Regions from separate parts of the Streptomyces sp. NPDC004111 genome, predicted to be linked through region 2. Evidence: riboswitches for the same ligand, from Rfam matches in the RefSeq annotation. Region 2 holds a riboswitch; each other region holds the start of a gene.
The links. A riboswitch is a leader RNA that binds a small molecule or an ion and turns the genes downstream of it on or off. The one in region 2 is predicted to bind cobalamin.

Region 1: it holds a riboswitch for cobalamin, as region 2 does, so the genes downstream of both, ACFYVL_RS25930 (ribonucleoside-diphosphate reductase subunit alpha) here and ACFYVL_RS19475 (prenyltransferase/squalene oxidase repeat-containing protein) in region 2, are expected to answer to the same signal.
Region 3: it holds a riboswitch for cobalamin, as region 2 does, so the genes downstream of both, ACFYVL_RS03430 (ribonucleoside triphosphate reductase) here and ACFYVL_RS19475 (prenyltransferase/squalene oxidase repeat-containing protein) in region 2, are expected to answer to the same signal.
Region 4: it holds a riboswitch for cobalamin, as region 2 does, so the genes downstream of both, ACFYVL_RS22305 (CbtB-domain containing protein) here and ACFYVL_RS19475 (prenyltransferase/squalene oxidase repeat-containing protein) in region 2, are expected to answer to the same signal.

What each region holds. Positions count from the first base shown of each region.
Region 1 covers NZ_JBIAMU010000014.1:2,258-9,762, reverse strand. Annotated here, with positions in the region: gene ACFYVL_RS25955 (extracellular solute-binding protein) at 1-1,062, opposite strand, end outside; gene ACFYVL_RS25950 (GntR family transcriptional regulator) at 1,484-2,323, shown strand; gene ACFYVL_RS25945 (carbon starvation CstA family protein) at 2,868-5,027, shown strand; gene ACFYVL_RS25940 (YbdD/YjiX family protein) at 5,024-5,233, shown strand; gene ACFYVL_RS25935 (GNAT family N-acetyltransferase) at 5,357-5,857, shown strand; cobalamin riboswitch at 5,917-6,059, shown strand; gene ACFYVL_RS25930 (ribonucleoside-diphosphate reductase subunit alpha) at 6,202-7,505, shown strand, end outside.
Region 2 covers NZ_JBIAMU010000009.1:191,991-199,495, forward strand. Annotated here, with positions in the region: gene ACFYVL_RS19460 (ABC transporter ATP-binding protein) at 1-700, opposite strand, end outside; gene ACFYVL_RS19465 (energy-coupling factor transporter transmembrane component T) at 697-1,932, opposite strand; gene ACFYVL_RS19470 (SCO2322 family protein) at 1,929-2,585, opposite strand; gene ACFYVL_RS19475 (prenyltransferase/squalene oxidase repeat-containing protein) at 2,642-3,895, opposite strand; cobalamin riboswitch at 3,985-4,135, opposite strand; gene ACFYVL_RS19480 (MBL fold metallo-hydrolase) at 4,178-5,251, opposite strand; gene ACFYVL_RS19485 (hypothetical protein) at 5,435-6,223, shown strand; gene ACFYVL_RS19490 (aldehyde dehydrogenase) at 6,307-7,505, shown strand, end outside.
Region 3 covers NZ_JBIAMU010000001.1:762,524-770,028, forward strand. Annotated here, with positions in the region: gene ACFYVL_RS03410 (hypothetical protein) at 1-1,518, opposite strand, end outside; gene ACFYVL_RS03415 (MFS transporter) at 1,883-3,124, shown strand; gene ACFYVL_RS03420 (GNAT family N-acetyltransferase) at 3,202-3,675, opposite strand; gene ACFYVL_RS03425 (anaerobic ribonucleoside-triphosphate reductase activating protein) at 3,703-4,293, opposite strand; gene ACFYVL_RS03430 (ribonucleoside triphosphate reductase) at 4,290-6,206, opposite strand; cobalamin riboswitch at 6,203-6,356, opposite strand; gene ACFYVL_RS03435 (NUDIX domain-containing protein) at 6,686-7,192, shown strand; gene ACFYVL_RS03440 (hypothetical protein) at 7,427-7,505, opposite strand, start outside.
Region 4 covers NZ_JBIAMU010000011.1:152,062-159,566, forward strand. Annotated here, with positions in the region: gene ACFYVL_RS22295 (ANTAR domain-containing protein) at 1-573, shown strand, start outside; gene ACFYVL_RS22300 (GAF and ANTAR domain-containing protein) at 633-1,412, shown strand; cobalamin riboswitch at 1,789-1,933, shown strand; gene ACFYVL_RS22305 (CbtB-domain containing protein) at 1,965-2,183, shown strand; gene ACFYVL_RS22310 (CbtA family protein) at 2,201-3,004, shown strand; gene ACFYVL_RS22315 (class F sortase) at 2,962-3,645, opposite strand; gene ACFYVL_RS22320 (hypothetical protein) at 3,735-4,277, opposite strand; gene ACFYVL_RS22325 (HAD-IIA family hydrolase) at 4,939-5,718, opposite strand; gene ACFYVL_RS22330 (alkaline phosphatase family protein) at 5,810-7,324, opposite strand.

The sequences.
Region 1 (7,505 bases), on a different contig from region 2:
CGACTCCTTGTTCGGGATGACCCCGGACTCCTTGGCGAGCGCGCCCTCGAACTTGTCGGAGAGCGCCAGCTTCAGGAACTCCTTGGCGAGCGCCTGCTTCTTGCTGCCCTCGGCCACGGCGAAGTTCGAGCCGCCGAGGAAGACGCCCTCGGGCTTGTCGGCGGTCTCACCCGGAATGGTGAAGTAGCCGATGTCCTTCTCCAGCGCCGGGTTGGCCTTGACGGCCGTGCCGGCCTCCCAGCCCATGCCGATGAAGGCGCCGGTCTTGCCCTTGGCGAAGACGTCGGCCTGCTGCGGGGTGGCCTCGTCCTTGTCCTTGGGGGCCTTGGAGTAGGCCTGGTACTTCTTGTACAGCTCGGCGGCCTCGCCGATCTTCGGGTCGTCCAGGTTGGAGACCCACTTGTCGCCGTCCTTCTTGATCAGGTCAGCACCCTTGCCGATGGTGATGCCGTCGAAGAAGTACCAGTTCTGGCCGGGCAGGTAGAGCGGCTCGGCCTTGCCCTTGGCCTTGATCTTGTCGAGCGCCTTGAAGAACTCGTCACGGGTCTTGGGGACCTCGGTGACACCGGCCTCCTTGAAGACGGCCTTGTTGTAGACCACGACGCGGTTGGCGAACCACCACGGGGCGGCGTACTGCTTGCCGTCGACGACCGAGGCCTTGTTGAAGTTCTCGGCCCAGTCGGCGCCGATCTCCTTCTTGAGGTCGCCCAGGTCGGCCAGGCCGCCGGTCTTGGCGTACGCGGCGGTCTGCGTGTTGCCGATCTCGAAGACGTCGGGAGGGTTCTCCTCGGAGAGGGCGGTCGTCAGCTTCTGCTGGATGCCCTCCCACTTCTGGACCTCGAACTTCAGCTTGGCGCCGGTCTTCTTCTCGAACTCGGCGGTGAGGTCCTTGGTCCAGTTCGGCGGGGTCGAACCGTCCATGGCCCAGACGGTGAGGGTCTCGCCCTTGAAGCCGTCGGCGCCGGCCTTCTTGCCGTCGTCCTTGCTGTCCGTACCGCCACACGCCGCGACGCTGACCAACATGCCGGCGACGCCAATCGCCGCGATGAGCTTGCGCTTCATTACGCCACTCTCCTGCTCAGGGATGCCTGAAACCCCCTGCCCACCGCGAGGACAACGCACGAAGTACGGCCTGTGGGACTGGGACCTGGTCTTTAATGGTTTAGACCAGTACCCGGAGCTTGGCCTAGACCTTTTGGGGTGTCAAGGGTGAGTAAGACGCCGCGATGCGTCCGTTATCGGACCGACACCTGGGGTGTCGCCGAAGGCCCCACAGGCCCCTGCGGCCACCGCGTCCCCGGGCGACGCGGTGTATAAGAAGGAATCGCGCGGAGCCCGAGCTCCGCGCGGCGGACCGTGCCACCATCCATGAGAGACCGGCCGGCACACGGGAGACCGACCCCCGTGTGCCGATCGCTCTGAGCCGCGACAGACGGAGGAGCCGGTGACGGCAGCAGCGCAGGAACCGGGAAGGCGGAGCACCATGACCACCGACGGGGGAAGCACGGAAGGCACGGGGACCGTGGAAGGCACGCCGATCAGCCACGCCGCCGGGACCGGCACGGTCACCGAGAGCGACCCGGCGCCCACCACGGGCGCGCCCACCCGCACCGCCCGCGTCCCCAAGTACTACCGCCTCAAGCGGCACTTGCTCGACATGACCGAGACCCTGCCGCCCGGCACCCCGGTGCCGCCGGAGCGCACTCTGGCAGCCGAGTTCGACACCTCCCGCACCACGGTCCGCCAGGCCCTCCAGGAACTGGTCGTCGAGGGCAGGCTGGAGCGCATCCAGGGCAAGGGCACCTTCGTCGCCAAGCCGAAGGTCTCACAGTCGCTCCAACTCACCTCGTACACCGAGGACATGCGTGCCCAGGGCCTCGAACCCACCTCCCAGCTGCTGGACATCGGGTACGTCACCGCCGACGACACCCTCGCGGGCCTGCTGGACATCACCACCGGCGGCCGGGTGCTGCGCATCGAGCGGCTCCGGCTGGCCAGCGGCGAGCCGATGGCGATCGAGACGACCCACCTGTCCGCCAAGCGGTTCCCGGCGCTGCGCCGCTCGCTGGTGAAGTACACCTCGCTCTACACCGCGCTCGCCGAGGTCTACGACGTCCACCTCTCCGAGGCCGAGGAGACCATCGAGACCTCGCTGGCCACCCCGCGCGAGGCGGGACTGCTGGGCACCGACGTCGGGCTGCCGATGCTGATGCTCTCGCGGCACTCGCTGGACCGCGGCGGCGAGCCGGTGGAGTGGGTGCGCTCGGTCTACCGCGGCGACCGCTACAAGTTCGTCGCCAGGCTCCAGCGCCCGCAGGACTGACCGGCCGGACGGTGCGGGCGGCGCGTCCGGGACCCCGGGCCACCCGCCCCGGGCCCAGCCGTCGCCCGGCCCCGCCGTCGCCGGGCCCCACCGTCGCCCGACCCCGCCGTCGCCCGGCCCGACAGCCGCCCGACCCCGCCGCCGCCCGCCCCGCCGCGAGCCCGTCTGCCGAAACGCGAGCCCGTCTGCCGAAAACCGCCCCCGCGGTGAACCCTTCCGGCCCTCCGTCCGTGGACAGGTATGCCTGAAATCGTCGGGGCCCTCGTCGCACCCGTCGCGCCGCGTCGCCGCACGGCCGTCCGCCGATGCCCGGCCCGGCCCGGCCGGTTGACGTTGGTACGCCTCTGACCTGCGGTGGTCGCCCCGTTTCCGTACCGATATGCGGACAGGGGGTTACGCGGCGCGGTCGCAGCCCCTAGATTTCGCGCACGTCACGAGGGAAGATCGCGCGAGGGGACGGATCGCCATGACAGAGCCGAGACCGACAGCCGACATCGAGACAGGGGCCGGGCCTGGCCCCGGCGGCGGGATCCCGCGCGCCAGGATGACCCCGAAGTCCATGCTGATCTGGGGCCTGGTGGCAGTGGTCGGCGCGGTCGGCTGGGCCGTGCTCGCCCTGTCCCGCGGCGAAGAGGTGTCCGCGGCCTGGATGCTGGCCGCGGCCCTCGGCTCGTACGCCATCGCCTACCGCTTCTACTCCAAGTTCATCGCCAACCGGGTCCTCAAGGTCGACAAGACCCGCGCCACCCCGGCCGAACGCCTCAACGACGGCGTCGACTTCCACCCCACCGACCGGCGCGTCCTCTTCGGCCACCACTTCGCGGCCGTGGCCGGCGCGGGCCCCCTGGTCGGCCCGGTGCTCGCCGCGCAGATGGGCTACCTGCCGGGCACCATCTGGATCGTGGCGGGCGTCATCTTCGCCGGTGCCGTCCAGGACATGGTCACGCTGTTCTTCTCCACCCGCCGCGACGGCCGCTCGCTCGGCCAGATCGCCCGGGACGAGATCGGCGCGGTCGGCGGAGCCGCGGCCCTGATCGCCGTCTTCGCCATCATGATCATCCTGCTCGCGGTGCTCGCCCTGATCATCGTGAACGCGCTCGCCGAGTCCCCCTGGGGCGTCTTCTCCATCGGCATGACCATCCCGATCGCCTTCTTCATGGGCCTCTACCTGCGCGTCCTGCGACCGGGCCGGGTCACCGAGGTGTCCGTGATCGGGGTCGCCCTGCTGCTGCTGGCGATCGTCGCGGGCGGCTGGGTGGCCGAGTCCTCCTGGGCGGAGACCTTCACCCTGGAGCCCGGCACCCTCGTCATCTGGATGGTCGGATACGGCTTCCTGGCCTCCGTCCTCCCGGTGTGGATGCTGCTCGCCCCGCGCGACTACCTGTCCACCTTCATGAAGATCGGCACGATCGCGCTGCTGGCGATCGGCGTGCTCATCGCCCTGCCGACGCTCAAGATGGACGGCATCACCCAGTTCGCGACCAGCGGCACCGGCCCGGTCTTCGCCGGCTCGCTCTTCCCGTTCGTCTTCATCACCATCGCCTGCGGAGCCCTCTCCGGCTTCCACTCGCTGATCTCCTCGGGCACCACGCCCAAGATGGTGCAGAAGGAGACCCAGATCCGGATGATCGGCTACGGCTCGATGCTCGTCGAGTCGTTCGTCGCGATCATGGCGCTGATCGCCGCCTGCATCATCGACCCGGGCCTCTACTTCGCGGTCAACTCGCCCGCGGGCGTGGTCGGTGACACCGTGCAGGCCGCCTCGCAGGCGGTCGGCAACCTCGGCTTCACCATCTCCCCCAACGACCTGGCGCAGGCCGCCAAGGACGTCGAGGAAGCCAGCCTGCTGCACCGCACCGGCGGCGCGCCCACCTTCGCGCTCGGCCTCTCGGAGATCTTCTCCGCCGCGTTCGGCGGCACCGCCATGAAGGCCTTCTGGTACCACTTCGCCATCATGTTCGAGGCGCTGTTCATCCTGACGACGCTCGACGCCGGCACCAGGGTCGGCCGCTTCATGCTCCAGGACATGCTGGGCAACCTCCACAAGCCGTTCAAGAACGTCAGCTGGAAGCCCGGCATCTGGATCTCCAGCGCCATCGTCGTCATCGCCTGGGGCTACTTCCTGTGGGTCGGCGTCCACGACCCGCTCGGCGGCATCAACCAGCTCTTCCCGCTGTTCGGCATCGCCAACCAGCTCCTCGCCGCCGTCGCACTCGCCGTCTGCACCACCCTCCTGGTCAAGTCCGGCCGCCTCAAGTGGGCCTGGGTGACGGCCGTTCCGCTGCTCTGGGACGTCGCCGTCACCCTCACCGCGAGCTGGCAGAAGATCTTCTCCGCCGACCCCAAGGTGGGCTTCTTCGCCCAGCGCGACGTCTACCAGAGCGCCCTGGACAAGGGCCTCGACAAGGTCGGACTCGCCAAGAACCGCGACCAGATGGAGACCATCGTCACCAACTCCACGGTGGACGGCGTCCTTTCGATCCTGTTCGCCGTCCTCATCCTGGTCGTGCTCTTCGAGGCCGGCCGTGCCATCCTGAAGGCGATCCGCCACCCCGAGGGCATCAAGCTCAGCGAGACGCCGTACGTGGAGTCCCGGTACGTGGCCCCCGCCTCCCTGATCGCCACCAAGGAGGAGAAGGCGGAACTGGCCGCGGCGGGCGTCGGACCGGAGGGCGGCCCGCGCAGGAGCGAGGAGCACGCATGACCGTGAACACCTCGGCGGTACGCCACCGCCTCGGCCGGCTGCGCTGGTACGTGCGCGAGCTGACCGGCGAGGCGGCGTACGACCGCTACGTCGCACACGCCGCGGCCCACGACCCCGACGCACCCGTGATGAGCCGCCGCGCCTTCGAGCGCAGCCGCACGGACGCCCGCGAGGGCGACCCGCGCGACGGCTTCCGCTGCTGCTGAGCCGCCTCGCCCGGAGGTCCCCCGCCCACGACGGCGCCGGACCTCCCCGGGCGCTCCGGCCCGGTGTCCCGCCCCTCACAAAGGGCTGGGACACCGGGCCTTCGCCGTTGCACACTCACCGGCATGGACATTCACATCCGCCCCGCCGAACCCGCCGAACACTCCGAAGTGGGCGACATCACCGCCCGCGCCTACCTCGACGACGGCCTCCTCTCCGGGGGCGCGCAGGACCCGTACCTCGGCGTACTGCGCGACGCCGCCTCCAGGGCCGCACAGGCCGAGCTGCTGGTCGCCGTCGACGCCGACGGCACCCTCCTGGGCACCGTCACCTACGCCCCCCAGGGCAGCCCCCTCCAGGACATCGCCGTCCCCGGCGAGGCCGAGTTCCGGATGCTCGCGGTCGCCCACGCGGGCCGCGGACGCGGGGCCGGCGAGAGCCTCGTACGGGCCTGCATCGCCCGCGCGAGGGCCGAGGAAGGGGTCGTACGGCTGGTGATGTCGACCCAGCCGGCGATGCGCGGCGCGCACCGGATCTACGAGCGCCTGGGCTTCGTACGGACCCCCGGCAGGGACTGGGAACCGGTGCCGGGACTGGGCCTCTTCACATACGAGAAGGCTCTCTAGAGCCTCTCCGGCGGCTCACGGCCGCGGCACGCGACACAACATGTGGTGGGTGCGCCACGAACCACCCCCCACATGTATGCTCGTCCTCGCTGTCGCCGCAGGGGAATCCGGTGCGAATCCGGAACTGTCCCGCAACGGTATGCCCTGTGCGCTTTTGCGTACCGCCAAAGTCCGAGGACCTGCCGACAGCGCGTCCGGTTCGACCGATCCGGACACCGATACGTCCGGGCCTCGCGGTAGGGCCAGTGGACGCCAGGCGACGTGCGCCCCCTGCCGGGCAGCCGTGCGCCCGCGCGCCCTCGTTCCCCCCGCAGGCACGGCGCCGAGCGAGGGAGAGCCCCCACGTGACCATCGCGCCAGTCGACCCGGCCACCGCCGAGCGGAGTCAGCCCCGCGGCCAGGAGCAGGACGGTCAGGACGCCCCCGGCACCGCCCTCCTGCGCACCCTGACCGACCTGACCGCCGACCTGCCCGACACCGACCCCGGCCGGGTCGCCGCCGCCGCCCTGCGCGGCCGCCACGCGGGCTCGGACGCCGCCGAACTGCGGGAGCTCGCCACCGAGTCCGCCGCCGGACTGATCTCCGAGGACCCGGCGTACTCCCGCCTCGCCGCCCGCCTCCTCACCCGCACCATCCGCGACGAGGCGGCCGGCCAGGGCGTCACCGCCTTCTCCGGCTCCGTCGCCGTCGGCCACCGCGAAGGGCTCATCGCGGACCGCACGGCGGACTTCGTCGCCCGGCACGCCCAGGCGCTCGACGCACTGATCGACCTGGCCGGCGACGACCGGTTCGAGTACTTCGGCCTGCGCACCGTCTACAGCCGCTACCTGCTGCGCCACCCGATCACCCGCAAGGTGATCGAGACCCCCCAGCACTTCATGCTGCGCGTGGCCTCCGGCCTGGCCGAGGACGACAGCGAGCGGGCGCTCGCCGAGGTCGCCTCGCTGTACCGCCTGATGAGCCGGCTGGACTACCTCCCCTCCTCCCCCACGCTCTTCAACTCCGGCACCCGCCACCCCCAGATGTCGTCCTGCTACCTCCTCGACTCCCCCCAGGACGAGCTGGACTCGATCTACGACCGCTACCACCAGGTCGCGCGGCTCTCCAAGCACGCGGGCGGCATCGGGCTCTCGTACTCCCGCATCCGCGCCCGCGGCTCCCTGATCCGCGGCACCAACGGCCACTCCAACGGCATCGTGCCGTTCCTCAAGACCCTCGACGCCTCCGTCGCCGCCGTGAACCAGGGCGGCCGGCGCAAGGGCGCCGCAGCGGTCTACCTGGAGACCTGGCACGCCGACATCGAGGAGTTCCTGGAACTCCGCGACAACACCGGCGAGGACGCCCGCCGCACCCACAACCTGAACCTCGCCCACTGGATCCCGGACGAGTTCATGCGCCGGGTGGACCAGGACGGCACCTGGTCGCTCTTCTCCCCCGCCGACGTCCCCGAGCTGGTGGACCTGTGGGGCGAGGAGTTCGACGCCGCCTACCGCGAGGCGGAGGCCGCCGGGCTCGCCAAGAAGTCGATGCCGGCCCGCGAGCTGTACGGCCGCATGATGCGCACCCTCGCGCAGACCGGCAACGGCTGGATGACGTTCAAGGACGCCTCCAACCGCACCGCCAACCAGACGGCGGAGCCGGGCCACAC
Region 2 (7,505 bases):
ACACCGCCATCACCTCGGCGGGCTCCCCCAGAACAGGGGCGAGCCCCGGACCCGGAAGGAGGACGACTTGATCCGCGTACTGCACCACCCGCTCCAGGCGGTGCTCGGCCATCAGGACGGTGGTGCCCAGATCGTGCACCAGCCGTTGCAGCACCGCCAGGACCTCCTCGGCGGCGGCCGGGTCCAGGGCGGACGTCGGCTCGTCCAGCACGAGGACCTTCGGGTGGCTGGTCAGCACGGACCCGATGGCCACGCGCTGCTGCTGGCCGCCGGAGAGGGTGGCGATCGGCCGGTCGCGCAGATCGGCGAGGCCGAGCAGGTCCAGGGTCTCCTCGACGCGGCGCCGCATCACGTCGGGGGCGATGCCGAGCGACTCCATGCCGTACGCCAGTTCGTCCTCGACGGTGTCGGTGACGAAGTGCGACAGCGGGTCCTGGCCCACGGTGCCGACCAGGTCCGCCAGTTCGCGCGGTTTGTGGGTGCGGGTGTCCCGGCCGTCGACGGTGACCCGGCCGCTCAGCACACCCCCGGTGAAGTGCGGCACCAGCCCCGACACCGCGCCCAGCAGGGTCGACTTGCCGACCCCGGACGGGCCGACCAGCAGCACCAGCTCACCCTCGGGGACGGTCAGATCGACGCCCTGGATCGCGGGCGCGGCAGCACCCTCGTACCGCACGGAGACGTTCTCGAACCGGATCACTTTTGCTTTCCTCTGACAGCGGGCGGTACGGAGGCGGCGGACGGCGGGGACAGGGCGGGCGGTACGGGGGCCACGACCGCGGGCAGCAGCCCCACCAGCACCGACAGCGCCGGCCACACCGGGAACTGCGGCGCCACCAGCGGCAGCACCCCCGGGTGCAGGGCCTGCGGGTCGTACGAGGCGGCCCAGATCATCGACGCGGCCACGACCGCCCCCGACCCGGCGACCAGCCAGGCCCGCACCCCCCACCGGTCCGGCCGGTACCGGGTGCGCACGCTGCGCTGCCCGCCGAGCCGCAGCCCGGCCATCGCGGCGGCCAGCCCGATCAGCAGCACCGGCAGGCCGTACCCGGCACCCTGCGCGGCGAGCAGCCCGTACGCCCCCGCGCACACCCCGAGCAGTCCGCCGAGGGTGAGCACCGTCGTCAGGTGCCGCACCCGGGGCGGGACCTGCGCGGTGCGCCCGTACCCCCGGGCGTCCATCGAAGCGGCCAGCGCCACCGACCTCTCCAGCGCACCCTCCAGCACCGGAAGCCCGATCTGGAGCAGCGCCCTCACCCCGCCGGTGGGCCGGCCGCGCAGCCGCCGGGCGGTCCGCAGCCGTACGACGTCGGAGACCATGTTCGGCGCGAAGGTCATCGCGACGACGACCGCCACCCCCGCCTCGTACAGGGCGCCGGGCAGCGACTTGAGCAGCCGGGCCGGGTTGGCCAGCGCGTTCGCCGCGCCCACGCAGATGAGCAGGGTGGCGAGCTTGAGGCCGTCGTACAGGGCGAAGACGAGCTGTTCCGCGGTGACCCGCCCGCCGAGCCGCACCCCCTGCGCCCAGTCCGGAAGCGGTACTTCCGGCAGGGTGAGGAGCACATGCTGTCCCGGGATCGGCGAGCCGAGGAAGACCGAGAACACCAGCCGGATCACCAGCACCATCAGGCCCAGCTTGACGAAGGCGCCGTACGACCGTGCCCACGGCGCGTCCGTGCGCCGGGCCGCGACCACGTACCCGGCGACGCCGACGATCAGCCCGAGCAGCAGCGGATTGGTGGTGCGGGAGGCGGCCGTGGCGAGTCCCAGTGCCCACAGCCACCAGGCCCCGGCGTGCAGCGCGTTGCTGCGGCTGGCGGCGGGGGCCCGCAGCGGACCGGCCGGCCCGCGGACCGGTCGGCCGGTGCCCCTGCCGGCCGGGTCGCGGCGGCCGGAGGGGGTGCTGCCCTCCGGCTTCGTCGCGCCGCTCATCCCCGACGGCGGCGGGCCTGCCACACGGCGGCGGCGCCCAGCGCCAGCACGGCGGCGAGTCCGACCAGGACACCGGCGGACGGGCCCGTGCCCCCGTCGTCCTGCGAGGCGGAGGCGGAAGGAGAGTCGGCGGTGGGAGCGGGCGCGGACGGCTCGGCGTTCTGCGAGGACGTTCCGCTCACCTGGTCGGCGCACCCGGTCCTGGGGTAGCCGGCGATGGCACAGAGCAGCGCCGCGTTGTTGTAGCGCAGCGGCCTGGCCACCTCCGCCAGCGCTTCGGCGGTCGTCGCGTCCTCGCCCACCCGGGCGCACACGCCGCGCGGTGCGGGCGGCGTCTCGCCGTCCGGGGCGTCCTGCGGCGTTCCGAAGTCCAGCACGAGGGCGAGGCGCTTGCTGCCCGGTTGGGCGGGGGTCTTGGCGCAGATCGCTTCGAAGCCCGCTTCCCCGCGCGGCTTGGCGGCGTCCTGCGAGTCCTGGCTCACGGCGAACCGGAATCCCTGGACCGCGCCGTCGGCCGGACGGGTGGTGGCGGCTCCCTGGGTCGCGTACGTCCAGGTGCCGCCGTCACGCTCCCAGAACGACCAGTAGCGGTAGCCGGAGCCCTGGTCCGCCGCCGCTGCGGCGCCCGCGGGCAGCAGCGCGCCCAGCCCCATCGCCACGGCGAGCAGCGGTGCGGCGCACTTCGCGCGGCGGGCCGCGGCGGTCCGGCTCACAGCTGCTGGTTCTTCTTGTTGCGGCCGCTGATCAGGAAGCCCGCGCCCATGCTCGCCACGAAGGCGACACCGACGACCCACCAGGTGGCGGAGGAGCCGCCCGTGTCGTCCTTCTTCGCCTCGTCCTTCTTCCCGGCGTCCTCCGCGGCCTGCTTCGCCTGCGGCGCGGGGCCGGTCGCGTTGAGCTGCTCGACGAGGTCGGTGCCGCCGAAGGAGCGCGGGTCCATGCCGGTGGCGTGCGCGGCGAAGACCAGCTGGGCCCAGGCGGCGGGACCGGTCTGCTTCGCCCAGGCCGCACCGTTGCGGGCCAGCCACTGGGCGGGCTTCGCGGCGGCGTCCCGGTGGCCCGCGGCGGCCAGCGCCACCGTGGCGTCCGCGGTGTTGCCGAAGTCGGGCTTGTCCTCGGCGCCCGGCATCGCCGACATCAGGTGCTGACCGTTCTTCGCGAGCAGCCGGGCGAGGTAGTCGGAGCCACCGTCCACGGCGGCCTCGGGGGAGGTCATGCCCGCCTCGCAGTCGGCCGCGGGCTTGAGCTCCTCGTTGGTCTTGGCCGGGGCGACGACCATCGTCTTCTGGGCCGCCGCGGTCACCACGGCGGCGGTCGCGTCGGCGTTCGGGAACTTCTTCCCCGCCTTGTCGGGCTGGAAGGCGAAGGCGCCCTGGTTCTCCGCCTTGCCCGCGCAGTCCGCCTGGAAGGCCAGCAGTGCGTCGAGCGACGACTTCCAGTCCTTGCCCATGGCGTCCTTGGGCCGCTCACCGGCCGCGACCAGGGCGCCCACCACGATCGAGGTGGAGTTGGCGTCGCTCGGCGTGCCGGGGGAGTAGGGCCAGCCGCCGTCCTTGTTCTGGACGGACTTCAGCCAGCCCACGGCCTTCTTCACCGTGGCGTCCTGCCCGCCGAGCGCCTTCAGCGCCTGTACGGCGGCGGCCGTCGCGTTGGTGTCGACCAGCACCTTCGCGTCGCAGGGCCTGCTCGCGTCGGCCCGGAAGGCGGGGAAGCCGCCGTTGTCGCACTGCTGGGCCACCAGCCAGTCGACCGCCTTCGTGGCCGGCTTCACTCCGACGGTCTGCTGGGCGAGCAGGGCGAGGGACTGCCGGAAGACACCGTCGTACGTCGGGTCGCTCTTGCCGTACAGCCCCGAGGGGATCGCCACCGGCGACGGGGCCGGCGCGGCGGAGGCGGCCGGAGCGGCCACCGCACCGAGAACGGCGGCTGCGGCGAGCGCTGCGGCGCTGCGGCGAAGGGTCATGTCGGTGGTGCCTCTCCTGAAGGGCGGCCGGGCACGGACCCCTTCGACAGGCACCGCGGCACCGGCCCCGTGTACCTCTACCTCGACGGTGCCGTGCCAGTCATGCGGGCCGGGCGTTCCGACTCTTCGCACCGCGGCGAGGGATCGCGCGCGATGGGAATCACGGTTGCGGGTCAGTGCCGGATTCGCACCGGCTTCTCCCGTACGGGCATGATGACGACTCGCACACTCTACCGACCTGTCCGGGGTCGGGCCCGCCGTCGCGCCGCCGCCGCCCCGCCGTCACACCGCCGTGTAGGTCACCGGATCGCTGCCCGGTACGGCCTCCGCGTGTCCCAGTTTCACCAGTCGGCGCAGATGGGCCTCGGCCTCGGACACGGCGATGTTGCGCGAGCCGTAGGGGATCTGTTCCCAGGGCCGGTTCCACTCCATCCGCTCCGCGAGCTGCCAGGGCGTGAGGGGCGCGGCCAGCAGGGCGCGCAGCCCGGCGAGGCGTTCCTCGTGGTGGGCGAGGAGTTCCTCGACGCGCTCGCGCGGGGTGGTGAAGGGGTGCTGGTGGGCGGGCAGCACCTCGGCGACGTCCAGCCGGGCGATCCGCTCCAGGGAGGCCATGTAGTCGCCGAGGGGGTCCCCCGCGCTCGAACGGAGCCGGCCGCCCGGGTCGGGGCCGGTGGCGTCGTCGTCCGGGTCCTCGTACAGGCCGATGTGCGGGGTGATGCCGGGGAGCAGGTGGTCACCGGAGAAGAGCCGCCCGTGGCCGGGCAGACCGGCCGGGTGCTCCTCCTCCAGATGCAGGCACACATGGCCGGGCGTGTGGCCCGGGGTCCATACGGCGCGCAGCGCGCGGCCCGCCAGCGGCAGCAGTTCCCCGGGCACGATCTCCCGGTCCGGGAGCGCCGCCCGCAGCCCCGGCAGCGTGCGCATCCGCCCCGACCCGCGGGCGGCGCGCAGCGGACCGAGGTGGTCCTCGGGGGCCCCGGCGGCGGCCAGCTTGGCGGTCAGGTAGTCGAGCCAGACGTCCGGTTCGGCGCCGCGGGTGCGGCGGACCACCTCGGCGTCGGCGGCGTGCATGGCGATCCACGCGCCGGAGACGTCGCGCACCTGCCCGGAGAGGCCGTGGTGGTCGGGGTGGTGGTGGGTGATGACCACGCCGTGCACGTCGGCGACGCGTACGTCGAGGGCGGCGAGCCCGGCGGTCAGGGTGTCCCAGGAGGCGGGGTCGTCCCAGCCGGTGTCGATCAGCACCGGCCCGCGGTCGGTGTCCACGAGGTGCACCAGGGTGTGGCCGAGGGGGTTGTCCGGGATCGGGACCTTGATGCTCCAGACGCCGCCGCCGTGCTCGGTCACCTGTGTCATGGCTCCCCCAACTGTCGCGAGTGGTGCGGGACTTGCCTTGCGGTCACTATAACTAGAACGGGTTCCAGTGCGAGGTGGGGGACGGTGCGGGTGTCGACCCCCAGGATTCTCGGGGTCGTTGTCGGGGGTGCCCCGTGGTTGTCCCGGATGGGCCGCATGGCTGTACGCGGACAAGATCGACGCATGACGAACCCGACGCACACCCAGCACACCACCGCCCCCCGCACCACCGCCCCGCACACCACCGCCCCCCGCACCACCGCCCCCCGCACCACCGCCCCGCACGCCGCCGCTCCCCGCACCACCGCCCCGCACGGCCGGCCCGCCCCGCAGGACCGGCCCGCCCCGGTCCCCGCCACCGCCCCCCGTACCCCCTCCGGCCTCGTCCGGCCCGCCGGGTTCACCCGGTTCGCGCTCGTCGCGGCGCCCGTTTCGCTGGTCGTGTACGGCGCCGTCCGGCTGCTCAGCGAGCGGGGCACGCCGGGCACCGGCTGGACGCTGGGGCATCTCGCGATGCTCGTCGGGGTGCTCCTGTTCGTTCCGGTCCTGCGCCAGCTGTACCGTTCGGCGCCCGCGTCGCGGCGCCCGGCGGCCTCGGCGGCCCTGCTGGTGACGGGTGCCGGGCTGCTCGCCACCGCCGTGCAGGCGGCGATCGACCTGGTGTCCGGGCTGATCGCCGAGGACCGGCCCGCGATGCGCGAGATCTTCCGGCAGGTCAAGGCGGTCCCCGGGGTCGAGCCGGTCGTCTACGGGGTGGTCCCGCAGCTCTTCTTCGTCGGCCTGGTCGTCCTGGCGGCCCTGACCGCCGCCTCCGTCCGCACCCGGATCCTCATGGTGACCGCCCTGGTGGCGGGCACGGTCTGCATGGCCGTCAGCCTCGACCTCCTCCCGGTGGGCGGCCTGTGCATGCTGCTCGCCCTCGCCCCGCTGCTCGCGGCCGGGCGCGTCGCACCCCTTCCCCGTACGAACTAGAACTGGTATCAGTTCGGGGGGAGCGGTAACTGATGGAGCGTCAGCAGTAGTGCACCGGGCCGGACTCGCGGGAGGCGACAGCCATGACCGAACTCGTCGAACACCAACAGCTCTTCATCGCAGGCAAGTTGGTCGAGCCGTCCGGTTCCGACGTCATCGAAGTGGTCTCCCCGCACACCGAACAGGTCATCGGCCGGGTCCCGCACGCCGCCGAGGCGGACGTGGACCGGGCGGTGGCGGCGGCCCGCAGGGCCTTCGACGAGGGGCCCTGGCCCCGGATGACACTGGCGGAGCGGATCGAGGTCGTCACCCGCATCAAGGACGCCATCGCGGTGCGCCACGAGGAGATCGCCCGCGTCATCAGCGCGCAGAACGGCACCCCGTACACCGCGAGCGTGATGATGCAGGCGCTCGCCGCGATGATGGTGTGGGACACGACGATCAAGGTGGCGCAGGACTTCCCGGTGGAGACCCGCCGCACCGGCGCCCTGGGCAATCTGCTGGTGCGGCGCGAGCCGGTCGGGGTCGTCGCGGCGGTGGTCCCCTGGAACGTCCCCCAGTTCACCGCCGCGGCCAAGCTGGCACCCGCCCTGCTCAGCGGCTGCACGGCCGTGCTGAAGACCTCGCCCGAGACGCCCCTGGACGGCTATCTCCTCGCGGAGATCTGCACCGAGGCGGGGCTTCCCGAGGGCGTGCTCTCCATCCTGCCCGCCGAGCGCGAGGTCAGCGAGTACCTGGTCGCGCACCCCGGTGTGGACAAGGTGTCCTTCACCGGATCGGTCGCCGCGGGCAAGCGCGTGATGGAGGTCGCCTCCCGCAACCTCAGCCGCGTCACCCTGGAACTCGGCGGCAAGTCGGCGGCCGTCATCCTCCCCGACGCCGACCTGGGGACGACCGTCGCCGGCATCGCCCCCTTCGCCTGGATGCTGAACGGACAGGCCTGCGTGGCCCAGTCGCGCATCCTGGCCCCCCGTTCCCGCTACGACGAGTTCGCCGAGGCCTTCGCCGCGGCGGCGGGCGCGCTCAAGGTCGGCGACCCGATGGACCCGGCCACCGAGGTCGGACCGCTGGTCGCCCGGCGCCAGCAGCAGCGCTCCCTCGACTACATCCGGATCGGCCAGGAGGAGGGCGCCAAGGTCCTGGCCGGCGGCGGACGCCCGGCCGGCCGGGAACGCGGCTGGTACGTCGAGCCCACCCTGCTCGGCGGCGTCGACAACACGACGCGGGTGGCCCGCGAGGAGATCTTCGGTCCGGTGATGTGCCTGCTGCCGTACGAGGACGA
Region 3 (7,505 bases), on a different contig from region 2:
AGCCAGGAGTTCGGCCATCACCTCCCGCGGCAGCGACGGATTGGCCGCTGCCGTCCGTGCGGTCTGCGGGTCGGGGTCGGAGAGGAGGGTGACGAGGGCCGACGGGGGCAGTTCCGGGCGGGCGGCTGCCGTGCGCCGGGCGCGCTTGTCCGTCAGGCAGGCGAGCAGTACCGGAGCCGTCGCACGGGGGTGCCCGGCCAGCTCGCGCAGCGCCCGTACCGGCGGCTCCTGCCGTGCCCACTCCGCGAGCAGCGCCGGCGGCGCGTCCGGGTTCGCCGCTGCCCCGGCCAGCACCTGGGAGCCGTGGCGGTCGACCATCGACCGCAACAGGGCCTCCGTCAGGCCGGGTTGGGGAGCGACCGTCTTGGCCACGCGGGCGTCGGCGTCCCCGGCCAGCGCGTCGCGCAGCGCGGCCGGCAGATCGTTCCGCCGGGCCGCCAGCATCCGCGCAACCGGGTCCGCCGACCGGGCCAGCCGTGCCATCTCGGCCGGGGATGCGGCGGTGATCCGGGGCAGCGGAGCGTCCCCGAGCCGGGTGACGGCCGCCAGCCGGACCAGTACGTCGAGGGGCACCCGGGGATGCTGCGCCAATTGGCGCCGCACGTCGTGGTCCCGGTCGTCGGCCAGCAGCCGGATCAGCGGCTCGTCGATCGCGGGATTCCGGGCGAGATCGGCCCGAACACCGGGTACGGGGTCGGTGGCCAGCCGTGCGTACGCGGCCGTCGGCAGGTCCGTACGGCTCGCCAGGGCCCGGCGCAGCAGCGAGCAGGGATGGTCGGCGAAGGCCGCGGCGGTGGCGCCCGGAGTGGCCGGGTTCAGCAGCGCCGCCTGCCGCAGGCCGTGCACGGTGGACTCGTGCGAGCCGTCGCAGGCGGCGTCCGGCCGCAGGTCGCAGTCGGTGCGCGGACAGTTGCGGTCGTGCGCGAAGGGGACCTCCTCCCGGACGCACACCAGGCACCACCGCGCGGGCGGCAGGCCCTCGCCGGTGAGGAGCGCGGCCAGCACGGCGGCCGGCGTCGACTCGTTGGCGGCGACTGCGAGGCGGACCTCGGCGTGCGGATGCGACGCGAGCCCCACCACCAAGTCCGGCCCGGCGACCCGCGCCAGCTCCGCGACGACCTGTACCTCCGGATCGGCGGCGAGCACCGCCACCACGTCGGCGGGCAGCCCGGGGCATTCCGCCAGCCGCTCCCGGCAGTCGGCGGACGCGTCCGCCGCGAACAGGCGTGCCCACCGGGGATCGCCCGCACCCCGGTCGAGCAGCGCGAGGGCGGCGTCCCGCTGGGTGACCGGATCGATGTCGGGCGCGGTCAGCCGCCCGTTGTACGCGAGCCGTACGGCACTGTGCGGCACGCGCGCGGCCAGCGCGAGCGCCTGCGCGTGGGTGAGGTCCGCGCGGTCGGCCAGCTCCGGGGCGAGGTCATCGACGAGGGCGTCGTCCGCGACCGCGAAAAGCCGGTCGACGAAGGAGGACGGCAGGGCCGGGTTGGCGGCGAGACCGCACAGCACGTCGTTCACAGAGGGCATCCTGCCCGGCAGTTCGGCGGCCCCGGGAACGAGCCCCCGTCAGCAGACCGACTTGACCGGGGAATTACCCTATGTGCAGATGTGTGCCGCTGGTAATGGAGTGGCGGGTGCGTGGGTGCCGGGGAGAGGATCGAGGGCTGTGACCTCCAACGAAGAGCAAGCCGCGGCCCAGCGGTCCGCGTCCGCACAGGCTTCCTCACAGGCTTCCTCCCCGGCGTCCGACCCGGCCTCTTCCCGGACCTCCCCTCGGGCTTCCTCCCGGACTTCCTCCCGGGCTTCTTCTCGGACCTCTTCCCCGGCTCTCGACCCGGCTGCCGTTCCGCCCCTCGACCCGGTTCCGGGCGGGTCCGCCGTCGTGCCGGCCCTCCTCGTGCCGCCCCTGGTGCCGGCCCGCCCCCTCCGCTCGCGTGCCTTCGGGCTCTTCTTCGCCGCCAGGGCCGCCTCCAAGCTGGGCGAGACGATGCTGCCCGTGGCCCTCTCGGCGGGGCTTCTCCAGTACGGGATGGGGGCGAGCGAGGTCGGGCTCGCGATGGCGTCGACCATCGCGACCACAGCCGTCTTCATCATCTTCGGCGGGGTGTTCTCGGACCGGTTCAACACCCTGCGCCTGATGGTGGGTTCGGACGCGGTACGGATCGTCACGCAGGCCGTTGCCGCGCTGCTCTTCCTCACCGGGCACGTGGTGCTCTGGCAGATCTGCCTGATCGGCGCGGTCAACGGCATAGCCACCGGCCTCTTCCAGCCCGGCGTGGCCAGCACGATCCCCCGGGTCGCCGACGACGTGCAGGCCGCCAACGGCACGATTCGCATCGGTGAGTCCCTGGCCATGCTCGCCGGACCGGCCGTCGCGGGTCTGCTGGTCGCGGTGGCCGACCCGGCGGCGGTGTTCGCCGCGCACGCGGCGACGTACGCGATCAGCACCCTGTGCCTGGCGCTGCTGCGGCTGCCCGAGAGCCCGGGGAGCGGAGAGGCGGCACCCGGGCCGAAGCCCCCCACCACCTACTGGTCCGACCTGGCCGAGGGCTGGCGGGAGTTCCGCTCCCGGACCTGGCTGTGGGCGACCATCGTGATCTGGATGTTCTTCATGATCACCGCCTGGGGGCCGCTCGTCCCGCTCACCTCCGTGGAGCTGATCGGCGGGCACGGCGCCCAGACCTACGGCCTGATCAGCTCCGCCCTCGGCCTCGGTACCGCCCTCGGTGCCGTGCCCGCGATGCGGCTGCGCCCCGACCACCCGCTGCGTGCGGGCGCGCTCTCCCTGCTCGGCACGGCCACCTTCCCCGCCGCCGTCGGCGCCCAACTCCCGGTGAGCGCACTGCTGGTGGCCGCCGTCCTGACCGGGGCGGGCATGGGCTTCTGGAGCGTCATGTGGGCCACCAGCATCCAGACCCGGGTGCCGGGCCCGGTACTGAGCCGGCTGCACGCGTACGAGGTGGCGGGATCGGTCGCGATGCTCCCGGTGGGCCAGGCCCTCGCGGGCCCGGCCGCCGGACTGTTCGGCGCCCGTACGGTGCTGCTGGCGGGCGGTGTGCTGACGCTCCTGGTGGTGGCCGCGCTCGTCTCCGTACCGGCGATCCGGGGGCTGAAGCGGGCCTGAGACCACGGGCCGGCCCATTCCCCTCCTCGGGTCATGGGCCGGCCCCCGCCCCCCTCGGGGGGTCTCCCGCTCCGGGTTCAGCCGACGGTGCGGCGGTAGACCTGGCGCGAACCGCCCTCCGGGCCGGGGTCGGTGGCCTCGGCCGGGGCGAAGCCCAGGCGCTCGTAGAAGACGCGCGCACCGCTCTCCACGGCACCCGGGTGATCGGCCCCGAACGTCACCACCTCCAGGGTGCCCGGCCCCTGGACGAACCTGCTCACGGCCTCCGCCATCAGCGCCCGCCCGGCCCCCGTCCCGCGCGCCTTCTCCGAGACCACGAGCCAGTGGACGTGGTGGACGGGCGGCTCGGCACCGAACAGCAGCCCGCCGAGCAGGGCCGGTTCCGAGGGATCGGACGGCACGGCGACGAGCGCGGCCGAGCCGCGTATGTGCTCCCGCACGGCGTCGTGGAAACCGGGTTCCCCGACCATCGCGCCGAACCAGTGCTCGACCTGGGCGGCGAGGTCGAGGAAGCCGGGGAAGTCCTGTTCCTGAGCGAGTCTGACGATCATCCGAGGAGTCTGACAGACCCCGCGGCGTCAGCCGGTGCGCGCCTCCTGCCACACGTGGCCCTCCGCCCCCCGCTCCGCCAGCCAGCCGCGCAGGGCGGTGACGTCGGCGGCGGTCAGGACGGACGGGTCCACGGTGGTGCGGAGCTGGTGCGCGACGCCCGAGTCGCGCAACAGCCGCAGACTGCGTACCGCGGGGGCCGCGCTGTTGCGTACGCCCGTGACCTTCTCGTACGTATCGGGGTGGGCCTTGACGTCGAAGCCGACCCAGTCCAGGAGCCCCGCCTCCAGCAGCGCCCCGAACCTGCGGGGGAGGGCGCCGCCGGTGTGCAGGCCGACGCGGTGCCCGAGCGCGCGGGCGGCCCGTGCCGCGTCGGCCAGGCCCGGCTGGAGCAGGGGCTCGCCGCCGGAGAACACGATGCCGTCGAGCAGGCCCCGGCGGCGGGCGAGGTGCGCCGCCACGTCCGGCCAGCGGACGGCCGGGGCCGTACGCGGGTCGAGCAGGTCCGGGTTGTGGCAGTAGCCGCAGCGCCAGGGGCACCCCTGGCAGAACACGGTGGTGACCAGGCGGCCCGGCCAGTCGCAGGTGGACAGCCGGGACCAGCCGCCGATCCGGATCACGGCGCGGGGGCCGGTGCCGGGGCCGATGCCGGGGCCGGGACCTGTGTGCGTACCGGCTCCGGGGACGGCGTGCGGACCGGTGGCGTCGTGGCCGGTTCCCGGAAGTGCCTGCGTTCGGCGTGCTCGCCCCGCTTGCCGATGTTGAACGAGGCGACCGGCCGGTGGTAGCCCATCACCCGCGTCCACACCTCGCAGCCGCGCCGGCAGGTCGGGCAGCTGGTGTGCTCACCGGCCAGATAGCCGTGCGCCGGGCAGATGGAGAAGGTCGGGGTCACCGTCAGATAGGGCAGCGAGAACCGTTCCAGGGAGCGCCGCACCAGGTTCCGGCAGGCCTCGGCGGTGGAGACGCGTTCGGACAGGTACAGGTGCAGGACGGTGCCGCCGGTGTACTTGGTCTGGAGCTCGTCCTGCCGCTCCAGGGCCTCGAAGGGATCGTCGGTCCAGCCCACCGGCAGCTGCGAGGAGTTGGTGTAGTACGGGTTGCCGTACGGGCCCGCCTGGAGGATGCCGGGGAAGCGGCGCCGGTCCTCCTTGGCGAACCGGTACGTGGTGCCCTCGGCGGGGGTGGCCTCCAGGTTGTAGAGGTGGCCGGTGCGCTCCTGGAACTCGACCATCCGCGCCCGTACGTGGTCCAGCAGCCGGACCGCGAGCGCGTGCCCCTCGGCGGCCGTGATGTCGTGCGCGTCGCGGGTGAAGTTGCGGATCATCTCGTTGACGCCGTTCACGCCGATGGTCGAGAAGTGGTTGCGCAGGGTGCCCAGATAGCGCCTGGTGTACGGGAAGAGGCCCTGGTCGATCAGGTCCTGGACCGTCACCCGCTTGATCTCCAGGCTCTGCACGGCGAGTTCGAGGAGCCGGTCGAGCGCCGCGAACAGGCCCGCCTCGTCGCCCGGATGCAGATGTCCCAGCCGGGCGCAGTTGACGGTGACCACGCCGAGCGAGCCGGTCTGCTCGGCACTGCCGAACAGGCCGTTCCCCCGCTTCAGCAGTTCGGTGAGGTCGAGCTGGAGCCGGCAGCACATCGAGCGGACCATGCCGGGCTCAAGACCGGAGTTGAGGAAGTTCTGGAAGTACGGCAGTCCGTACTTCGCGGTCATCGCGAACAGCCGCGTGGCGTTCTCGCTCTCCCAGGGGAAGTCCCGGGTGATGTTGTACGTGGGGATCGGGAAGGTGAAGACCCGGCCCGCCGCGTCACCGGCCGTCATCACCTCGATGTACGCCCGGTTGATCAGATCCATCTCGGCCTGGAGCTCCCCGTACCGGAAGTCCAGCTCGACGCCGCCGATCACCGGCACCTGGTCGCGCAGGTCGGCGGGGCAGGTCCAGTCGAAGGTGAGGTTGGTGAACGGCGTCTGGGTGCCCCAGCGCGAGGGCACGTTGAGGTTGTGCACCAGCTCCTGCACGCACTGGTGCACCTGCGCGTACGACATGGAGTCCTGGCGCACGAACGGCGCCATGTACGTGTCGAAGGAGCTGAACGCCTGGGCGCCGGCCCATTCGTTCTGCAGGGTGCCCAGGAAGTTGACGATCTGTCCCACGGCGGAGGAGAAGTGCCGCGGCGGCGCGGAGTCGATCTGCCCCGCGACCCCGTTGAACCCCTCGGTCAGCAGGGTGCGCAGCGACCAGCCCGCGCAGTAGCCGGACAGCATGTCCAGGTCGTGGATGTGCAGGTCGCCCTCGCGGTGGGCACGGCCGACGGCCTCGGGATACACCTGGTCCAGCCAGTAGTTGGCGACCACCTTGCCCGCGGTGTTCAGGATGAGTCCGCCGAGCGAGTAGCCCTGGTTCGCGTTGGCGTTGACCCGCCAGTCGCTGCGGTCCAGGTACTCGGTCACCGAGTCCACGGCGTCGATCTGCGTCACGTCGGCCCTCCCACGAGGCGTCCGGGGTGTGTGCCTGCGGTCGCGCGGGATGCGCGGCCGGGGCCGGCAGGTATCGGACTCGGGCCCGTCCGCGGGCCCACACCGTTGCGGGGCAGCTCCGGATTCGCACCGGATTCCCTGTTTCCTCGGCCGCGCACACGAGGGGTGCGCCGACGCCGAACCGACCTTTAGGACACTACATCTTGTGCTGGTCCGACACGCCCGGTACGACATGTGGGGGTTCGTTGGGCCCGGAAGGTGAGGACCTTCGTCCCGGGCGAGGGGGGGGCAGGCCGTGCCCGGTCAGGTGCGGTCGGTCTCCTGCGCCCAGCGCCGGCTCCACGCGTCCAGCGGCGCCCGAGCAGGTCGAGCGCGGCCATGACCGGGCGGCCCGACTCCGAGCCCCGTACCGGTGTACCGGGGCGGGGCGGGCCGGCCGCCGTCCCGCCGTCGCCCCGCCCCGGTGCCCGGGGATCCGGCCGTCCCGTAAACCCGGTGGCCGTCGCGTGCCGTCTCGTTAGGCTGCCCGGATGTCCGAGATGGAGAAGTACTCCCGCCGTGCCGCCCGCGTTCTGCTCTTCGACGCCGCCGACCGTCTGCTGCTGCTGAAGTTCCGTGTCGACCCGGACGTGCCCGCCGGCGGCCACGGCTGGTGCGCGCCCGGGGGAGGGCTGGAGGACGGCGAGAGCGAGGCCGAGGCGGCGGCCCGGGAACTGCGCGAGGAGATCGGCCTCGCGGTGACCCCGGAGGCGGTCGGGCCGAAGGTCGCCCTGACCGCCGGGTACGCCGACCTCGGCTGGGCGGAGGGGATGTTCCAGGACAACTTCTTCCACCTCAGGGTGACGGGCCACCAGGTGGATGTCAGCGGCCAGGGGGCCGAGGAACTGCGATACCACGCCGGGCACCGCTGGTGGACGCTCGACGAACTGGCCGCCAGCACCGAGCGGATCCACCCTCTCGGCCTGTCCGGCCTGGCGCGCGATCTGGTCGCGGGCCGGATACCGGCCGAGCCGGTGCGACTGCCCTGGCACCACTGAGGCCGCCCGCCGCACCCGCCGCATCCGGCTCGTGGAAAGGGGCGAGCCCGGCATCAGGGTGGTGGTGGGCTGATGCCGGGCTCTGGTCGAACCGGAGAGGCACTCTTCCCAGGGCGGCGGGACGGTCGCGTTTCCGCGTCCGGCCTCGATCCGCGTTCGACCGGATCAGAGTAACCGGTGTGCGGACCTCTTTTCCCCCGGGGTGCCGTTCGGGTTCGGGACGGGGCAGCGCCGTCAGAGGCGAGGGCGGCGGCTGAGGGCGATTCCGGCGAGCAGGAAGACGGCGCCGATCACTCCCGCGACGACGGCCGCC
Region 4 (7,505 bases), on a different contig from region 2:
GACCTGCAGTTCACCCTCGGCGAGGGGCCGGGGCCCGACGCGGTGCGCACCGGCCGGCTGGTGCTGGACGGCGACCTGGAGCGGGTTCCCGGGGGGCGGTGGCCGGGTTTCCTGCCCGCCGCGCAGAAGCTCGGGCTGCGGGCCGTGTTCGCCGTGCCGCTGCAGATCGGGGCGATCCTGGTGGGGTCGCTGACCTGTCACCGCGACGCCCCCGGCCCGCTCGCGGACGACTCCCTCACCGACGTGCTGGTCCTCGCCGACGCGCTGACGCTCACCCTGCTCGACAGTGCGCCCGGCGCGCCGGCCGGGGAGGGCACCGGTCCGCCGCCGGAGGCCGGCGGCTGGCTGGCGCAGGACGCGGCGCTCTACCGTGCCGAGGTGCACCAGGCCACCGGCATGATCGCGGTACGGCTCGCGGTGTCTCCGGCGGTGGCACTGGCCCGGCTGCGGGCGTACGCGTACGCCGCCGAACGGCCCATCCTGGAGGTGGCGGCGGACGTGGTGGCCCGTCGGCTGCTCTTCACCCAGGACGGCGCCCTCCAGGACGGCGACGGTACGGAGCAGGCACGATGATCCTGTGGCAGCGCCCGGCGCGGGCCACCCGGCAGCACGACAGATGTGGGTGACAACGCATGGACAGCTATGGCCGAGAACAGAAGATCGCGACGGCCTTCGTCGAGGCCACCGACACCCTGGTCGACGACTTCGACGTGATCGACTTCCTCCACTGGTCGGCGGCCCGCTGCGTCGAGCTGCTCGACGTGTCGGCGGCCGGACTGATGCTGACCGACCAGCGCGGGCAGCTGCGCGCGGTGGCGTCCTCCGACGAGCGCGCCCGGCTGTTCGGCCTGCTGGAGATCCAGCAGGAGGAGGGCCCCTGCCTGGACTGCTTCCGGGGCCGGCGGCCGGTCGCGCCGCTCGCGCTGTCGTCCGCGGCGGCGCGGGAGCGCTGGCCGGTGTTCGCGCCGCGCGCGGCGGCGTACGGCTTCGGGTCGACGTACGCGGTGCCGCTGCGGCTGCGCGAGACGGTCATCGGCGCGCTGAACCTCTTCGCCGGTCCGGACGGGGCCGGTACGGCGCCGCAGGAGCTGCAGCTCGCGCAGGCGCTGGCGGACACCGCGACCCTGGGCGTCCTCCAGCAGCGCACCGTCCGGCACGACGAGCTGCTGGCCGGTCAGGTCCAGTCCGCGCTCACCGGCCGGGTCCGGCTGGACCAGGCCAAGGGCATGCTGGCGGAACAGTGGGGGCTCTCGGTGGACGAGGCGTTCGACGCGCTGCGGAGCCACGCGGAGCGCGCCGGGCGGCCGGTGTCCGAAGTGGCGATGGATCTCGTACGGGGCAGCCTGGACGTGGCGTCGGTGCCCGCCGGGAAGCCGGGCGGGGGCCGGAGCGGAGAGCAGAGGGCCCGGTGAGGCCGTACGGGACACTCGGAGCGACTTTGCAGTGACTTTGCGTCAATTACCCTATGGAGTACGGGGCTTGCCCGCTCTAGAGTATTCCTGAGGCCCCAGCCCCCGGCCCGTAGAGCCGAGTTGGACTTTCCAGAACCTCCCGCACAGACGCCGGGCTTCTCCCGCAGTCCGTGCGCGTGCGGTCGAGGACCAGCCCGGTCGGCGGCTCCGGGGGGAGCGAGCAGCCGACCGGGCCAGGTGCTGTCGCAAACGTTCCCGGTGCCCCGCGCCGCCCCTCCTGCCCTTCCCGTGCCGTCCCCCCTCCCGTGCCGCCGCCCCTTCCCGTGCCGTCCCCGGCGGGCGTTCCCGGGGCGCCATTGACAGTGCACTGCCAGGCTGGGACTCTCCGGAGGACAACTCCACACTTCGAGGCGACGGTGAACAGGAACTCCGGTGCGATTCCGGGGCGGTCCCGCCACTGTGACCACACCTGCCACGGTGTGGAAGTCAGGAACTGACCCGTCGTCCTCCTGCTCATGGGGCGTGGAAACCCCAGAAGGAGGCACCACCCTAATGTCTGCGTCTGCCCAGCAGTCCGCCCAGAGCGGCGATCTCGCGTCCGCGACCACCCGCACCCGGGATCTGCTGATCCTCGTCGCCGCGGTGATCGTCGCGCTGATCGCGCTGTACGCCGTGTTCATGGACAACGGCCACATCATCTCCGCCACCGGCAGCTACCTGCACGAGTTCTCGCACGACGGCCGGCACCTCTTCGGTGCCCCCTGCCACTGATCGGGGCCGGACGCACCATGAGCAACCCCACTCTCACCCTGCTCGGCCGCTCCCTCGCGGCGGGCGGGGCCGCAGGCCTGGTCACGGGCCTGTTCTCACTGCTGCTGGCCGAACCGGTGATGGACCGCGCGATCGTCCTCGAAGAGGCGCGCTCGGCGAAGGCGGAGGCGGCCGAGCACGCGCACGCGGCGGCGGGCGCCGTCGCCGACCACCACGAGGAGCTGTTCTCGCGCGGCCAGCAGCACTTCGGTCTGGTCGTCACGGCGATCGTCGCGGGCCTCGCCATGGGCGCGCTGTTCGCGGTCGCCTACGCGCTGGTGCACCGCCGCACCGGGTTCCTGGTCCGGGCCTGGCCGCGGGCGCTGGCCTTCTGCGCCGCCGCGTTCGTCGCGGTGGCCCTGCTGCCCGGACTGCGCTACCCGGCCGCCCCGCCCGGGGTCGGCGACGCGAACACCGTCGGGGAGCGGCAGCAGTTGTGGCTGGCCGCCGTCGTGATCGGCATCCTCGGCATGCTGCTGGCCTGGCAGGTGTACGTACGTCTCGCGGGCCGGGCCGAGCCGCTGCGGCACGGTGCGGTCTTCCTGACCGGGGCCGCCACCCTCGCGGTGCTGTTCCTGCTGCCGGACAACCCGGACGAGGTCCCGGTGCCGGCCGCCCTGCTGTGGGACTTCCGCGTCCTGTCGCTGGGCTCGCAGCTGCTGCTGTGGGTGGTCTTCGCGGCGGTGTTCGGGGGCCTCGGGCTGCGGGCCGCGGCACGGGCCGGCGCACCGGCGCGGGCTCAGGACCTGGCGGCCGGGGCCTCGGTGGCGCCGGTCAAGTAGGCGGAGACGACCACGTTGGCGGTGTAGGAACGGGCCTTGTGGTCGTACGTGCCGCCGCAGGTGATCAGCCGCAGTTCGGCGCGGCCGTCCTGGTGCGCGCCGTACACCTTCTTCGCGTCGAACTTGTCCCGGCTGAAGACCTGGACGTCGTCGACGGTGAACTCGGTGACGGAACCGTCCGCCCCGGTGACCTTGATCCGCTCGCCGGGGCGGGCGGAGCTCAGTCCGTAGAAGACGGCGGGCTTGCTCTGGGTGTCGACGTGCCCGACGAGGAGGGCGACACCGCGTGCGCCCGGCCGGGTGCCGTCCCCGAACCAGCCGACCGTGGTGGGCTGTTCGTACGGCGGCGGGTCCACGGCGCCCGAGGCGTCGAGACCGCGCGGGGCGACGGGGGCGGCGATGCCCAGCGAGGGGATGTCCAGCCGGTGCGGCTTCGCCCCGGTCACCGGGTCGTGCGCCTCGGGAAGTTCGACCTGCAGCAGTGGGCGTCCCACCGCGGCCACGTCACCGGTGGTCGGGGCGGATATGCCGCCCGGCCCGTCGGTGAGGTCGCGGCCCCACAGCCACAGTCCGAGGAGCAGTACCGCCCAGGCGACACCGGTGAGCATCCGGCCCTTGCCGGACGCGTGGTCATCGCTCATGTCCGGTCCTCTCCTCTCCCTGCCGTCCTGCTGGATTTACTGGATGTGCTGGGTGTGCTGGATGTACTGGATGTGCTGCCGCGGGTTCCTCAGTCGGTGGGGGCGGCGCCGCTGCGGCGGCGGCGTACCGACCGTCCCGCGATGGCGACGGCGGCGACACCCGCGAGGCCGAGGCCGATCAGGGTGTGCGGGGTGCCGGGGCCGTCCGACTCGGCGGCCAGGGCCGTACCGCCGCCGCCCGCGCGGACGGGAGCGGTCGGGTGGACCCGGTGGTGGACGACGGTGACGTTGCCGCTGGCGGTGCCGGGGCCGTCCTCGCACTTGACGTGGATGCCGTAGTCGCGGCCGGAGGCGTCGGAGCGGATCCGGGCCTCGGCGAAGAGGCCGCCGTCGGCGGCGGGGTGGAACTTCGCGGGTTCGGCGAACGCCTCGGACGTGCCGATGGCCGTTCTGCCGCCGCACACGCTGATGCGCAGGTCCACCTCCCCGCCCGCGGCGATGGTGGACGGGGTGACGGTGACGCTGCCGTGGGTCTCTTCGTTCTCCGTGGCGGCGGCGAGGGCGGGGGAAGCGGGGATGAGTACCGCTGCGAGTACCGCACCTGCGCAGAGAGTGAGCTGCGTTGAGCGCATTGTGAACCTCCTGGTACTTCGAAGATCCACGCATGCGGCACTTCCCGCATCCCCAGCCCCCCCCAAACTGCGCCGTCCGGGCCCTCGACGGCCCCCACCGCCGCGCCCTTGGGCGACGGGGGGCCGCCCGCTCACTCCCCCGCCCGAGCCCCCTTGGGCGGCGGGGCCGCCCCCCGGGGGCGGAACGGGCGGGCAAGGGGGCGGCCCCCGGCGGAGCCGAACCCTCCGGCCCCGCCCGGCCCGCCGCTCCGCACCGGAATGGCCGCTGCGCGGAGCCTCACCCCACCCCGCCCCTTCCCGAAACCGGAGCTCCGCCCCGGACCCCGGGTGGCGGGCCCTCCAGGGGTGGGTGGGGGTGTGAGGGAGGAGCGTGGTTGCTCGCGCAGTTCCCCGCGCCCCTGAAGGGGCACTCCTGCACCGGACGGGGGAGGTTGCTCGCGCCCACGCGGCGGTAGCCGCACAGTGACACAGCCCCGCGCCCCTGAAGGGGCACTCCTGCACCGGACGGGCAAGGCTGCTCGCGCCCGCGCGGCGGTGGCCGCACAGTGGCACAGACCCGCGCCCCTGACGGGGCACGCCACGCTCGCGCAGCGGTAGCCGCATCAATGCAGCCCTGCGCGCGGCAGCCTCACAGCGACACAGTCCCGCGCCACCGAAGGCGTCAGATGCGGTCGACCAGGTCCGCGATCGAGTCGACCACCGAGGACGGCCTGAACGGGTAGCGGTCGATGTCGTCCTTGCCGGTCAGACCGGTCAGGACCAGGAAGGTCTCCATCCCCGCCTCCAGTCCGGCGAGGACGTCCGTGTCCATCCGGTCGCCGATCATCGCGCTGGATTCGGAGTGCGCCCCGATGGCGTTGAGTCCGGTCCGCATCATGAGCGGGTTGGGCTTGCCCGCGAAGTAGGGGTCCTTGCCGGTCGCCTTGGTGATCAGCGCGGCCACGGCGCCGGTCGCCGGGAGGGGGCCCTCCGCCGAGGGGCCGGTCTCGTCGGGGTTGGTGCAGATGAAGCGGGCGCCGCCGTTGATCAGCCGGATCGCCTTGGTGAGGGCCTCGAAGGAGTACGTACGGGTCTCGCCGAGGACGACGTAGTCCGGCTCGTGGTCGGTGAGGACGTAGCCGATGTCGTGCAGAGCGGTGGTCAGGCCCGCCTCGCCGATCACGTACGCGGTGCCGCCGGGGCGCTGGTCGTCCAGGAACTGGGCGGTGGCGAGCGCGGAGGTCCAGATGTTCTCCACCGGCACGTCCAGGCCCATCCGGGCGAGGCGGGCGTGCAGGTCGCGGGCGGTGTAGATGGAGTTGTTCGTCAGCACCAGGAAGGGCTTGCCGGTGTCCCGGAGCTTCTTGATGAAGGCGTCGGCGCCGGGGATCGGTACGCCCTCGTGGATGAGGACTCCGTCCATGTCGGTGAGCCAGGATTCGATCGGCTTGCGCTCTGCCATCTGACGGAACTCCTCGTACGCGGTCAAAAAGAGCGAAGGGGGGCGCGCACGACCTTGTGCACGCCCCCAGCCTAATCAACGTACGGCCACGTCAGCCTGCCTTGACCGAGACCGCGTCGACGGTCCAGTACCAGTTGTTGCCGCCGGTGTACCGGAAGTGCACCCGCGCGGTGGTGGCGCCCGCCGGGACCTGGAGCCGGACGCTCTCCACCCGGGAGGAGGTGTCGGCCGTGTACGTCTTCACGACGGCCGGCGCCCCGTTGCCGTACGACACCAGCACCTCGCCCTTCTGCGGCGCCTCCTGCCGGTAGTACGTGGTGTACGTGAGCGTGGCCGCGGCCCCCGCGGTGACCGGGAACGCCGGGCTGATCAGCGTGGAGTCGAAGGTTCCGGTGACCGTCCGGTCGCTCCACTCGTCGCCGTCGGCGACCGCGAAGACGTTGCGGGCCCGGACGTTCAGCTCCCGCTGCTGGCCCTTCTCGGCCTTGGTCCAGAACTCGTCCGTGGTGAAGGCCCAGCCGCGCCACTCGGTGACCCCGCCCGTGCCCATCCGGGAGTTGTCGATCCGCCAGCCGGCCGGGGGCGTGTGGGTGAAGCCGAGCACCTCGGACCCGATCCCGCTCTCGTCGACCGCCTTCTGCAGCGTGCCGCGCAGCGCGTCGAAGGCGTCGGGCACCTGCTGCTGGACGGCCCGCCCGTCCAGCCCCCAGGCCGGGTCGAGGGGCACCCCCAGGTGGTGCAGCGCCGAGACCGCGACGTCCGGCATCCGCACGTCGTGGCGGGTGGTGCCGGCGGGCAGCCCGCCACCGCTCGCGATCAGGAAGGTCTGCCGCTCGTCCCAGCTGTCGCCGCCGTGGCCCCCGGTGGCGGTGTGCCCGTGGTCGGCGGTGATCATCACGAGCCAGTCCTCGCCGCCGTACGTGGCACGGGACCTGACGGCGGTGAGGATCTGGCCGACCTGGGTGTCGACGCCGCGCAGCGCGTCCAGGTACTGGCTGCTGGCGTTGCCGTGCTCGTGCCCGGCGTGGTCGACGTTGTCGAGGTGGACGAAGACCGCGTCGACCTCGGACCCGAGCCGGGCGACCGCGCGGGCGGTCGTCCCGGTGTCGTACTCCGCGGCCGGCGTCGAGACCCGCTGGTCGACCTTCGGGGAGAAGATGATGTCGGTGACCGGGTTCCAGGAGGCCACCGCGTACGTCCTGAGGGCGGGTCTGGCGGTCTCGGCCCGGGTCAGGAAGTCCGGGTACCGGGCGAGGTCGTGCCCGGTGAACTCGTTGTTGACCACCTTGTGCTTGTCCGGCCAGACGCCGGTGATGAGCGTCGACCAGCCGGGCCCGGAGGACGTCGGGGCCATCGGGTTGGTGTAGAGGGCGGAGGGCGCGGTCACCCCGGACGCCATGAGCGCGTCCAGGTTCGGGGCGTCGGCGTCCTTGATGCGCCGGAGCATCGCGCCGTCGAGGCCGATGACCAGCACCTTGGGGACCTTGGCGGCCCGTGCCCCGCGCGCGGCGGCGGAAGCGGCGGTGACGGAGGCGAGGGGGCCGGCCGCCGTGGCGACGGCGGCGGCACCGAGGAGTACGGCGCGGCGCGAAATGCCGGAGGACATGTCTTCTCCAGAGGGGAGGGGGTGCCGGGGCAGGACGGGGCGTGCGCGACGGACGGGATCCGAGATCAGGAATTCCGGACCAGACCCGTTACCTTGACGTGATATCAGCGACTGGTCCAGACCCTGACAGCCAACCTTGGCCGAATGGTTACCGGCAGACGTCGAACCGGCTGCGCGACGC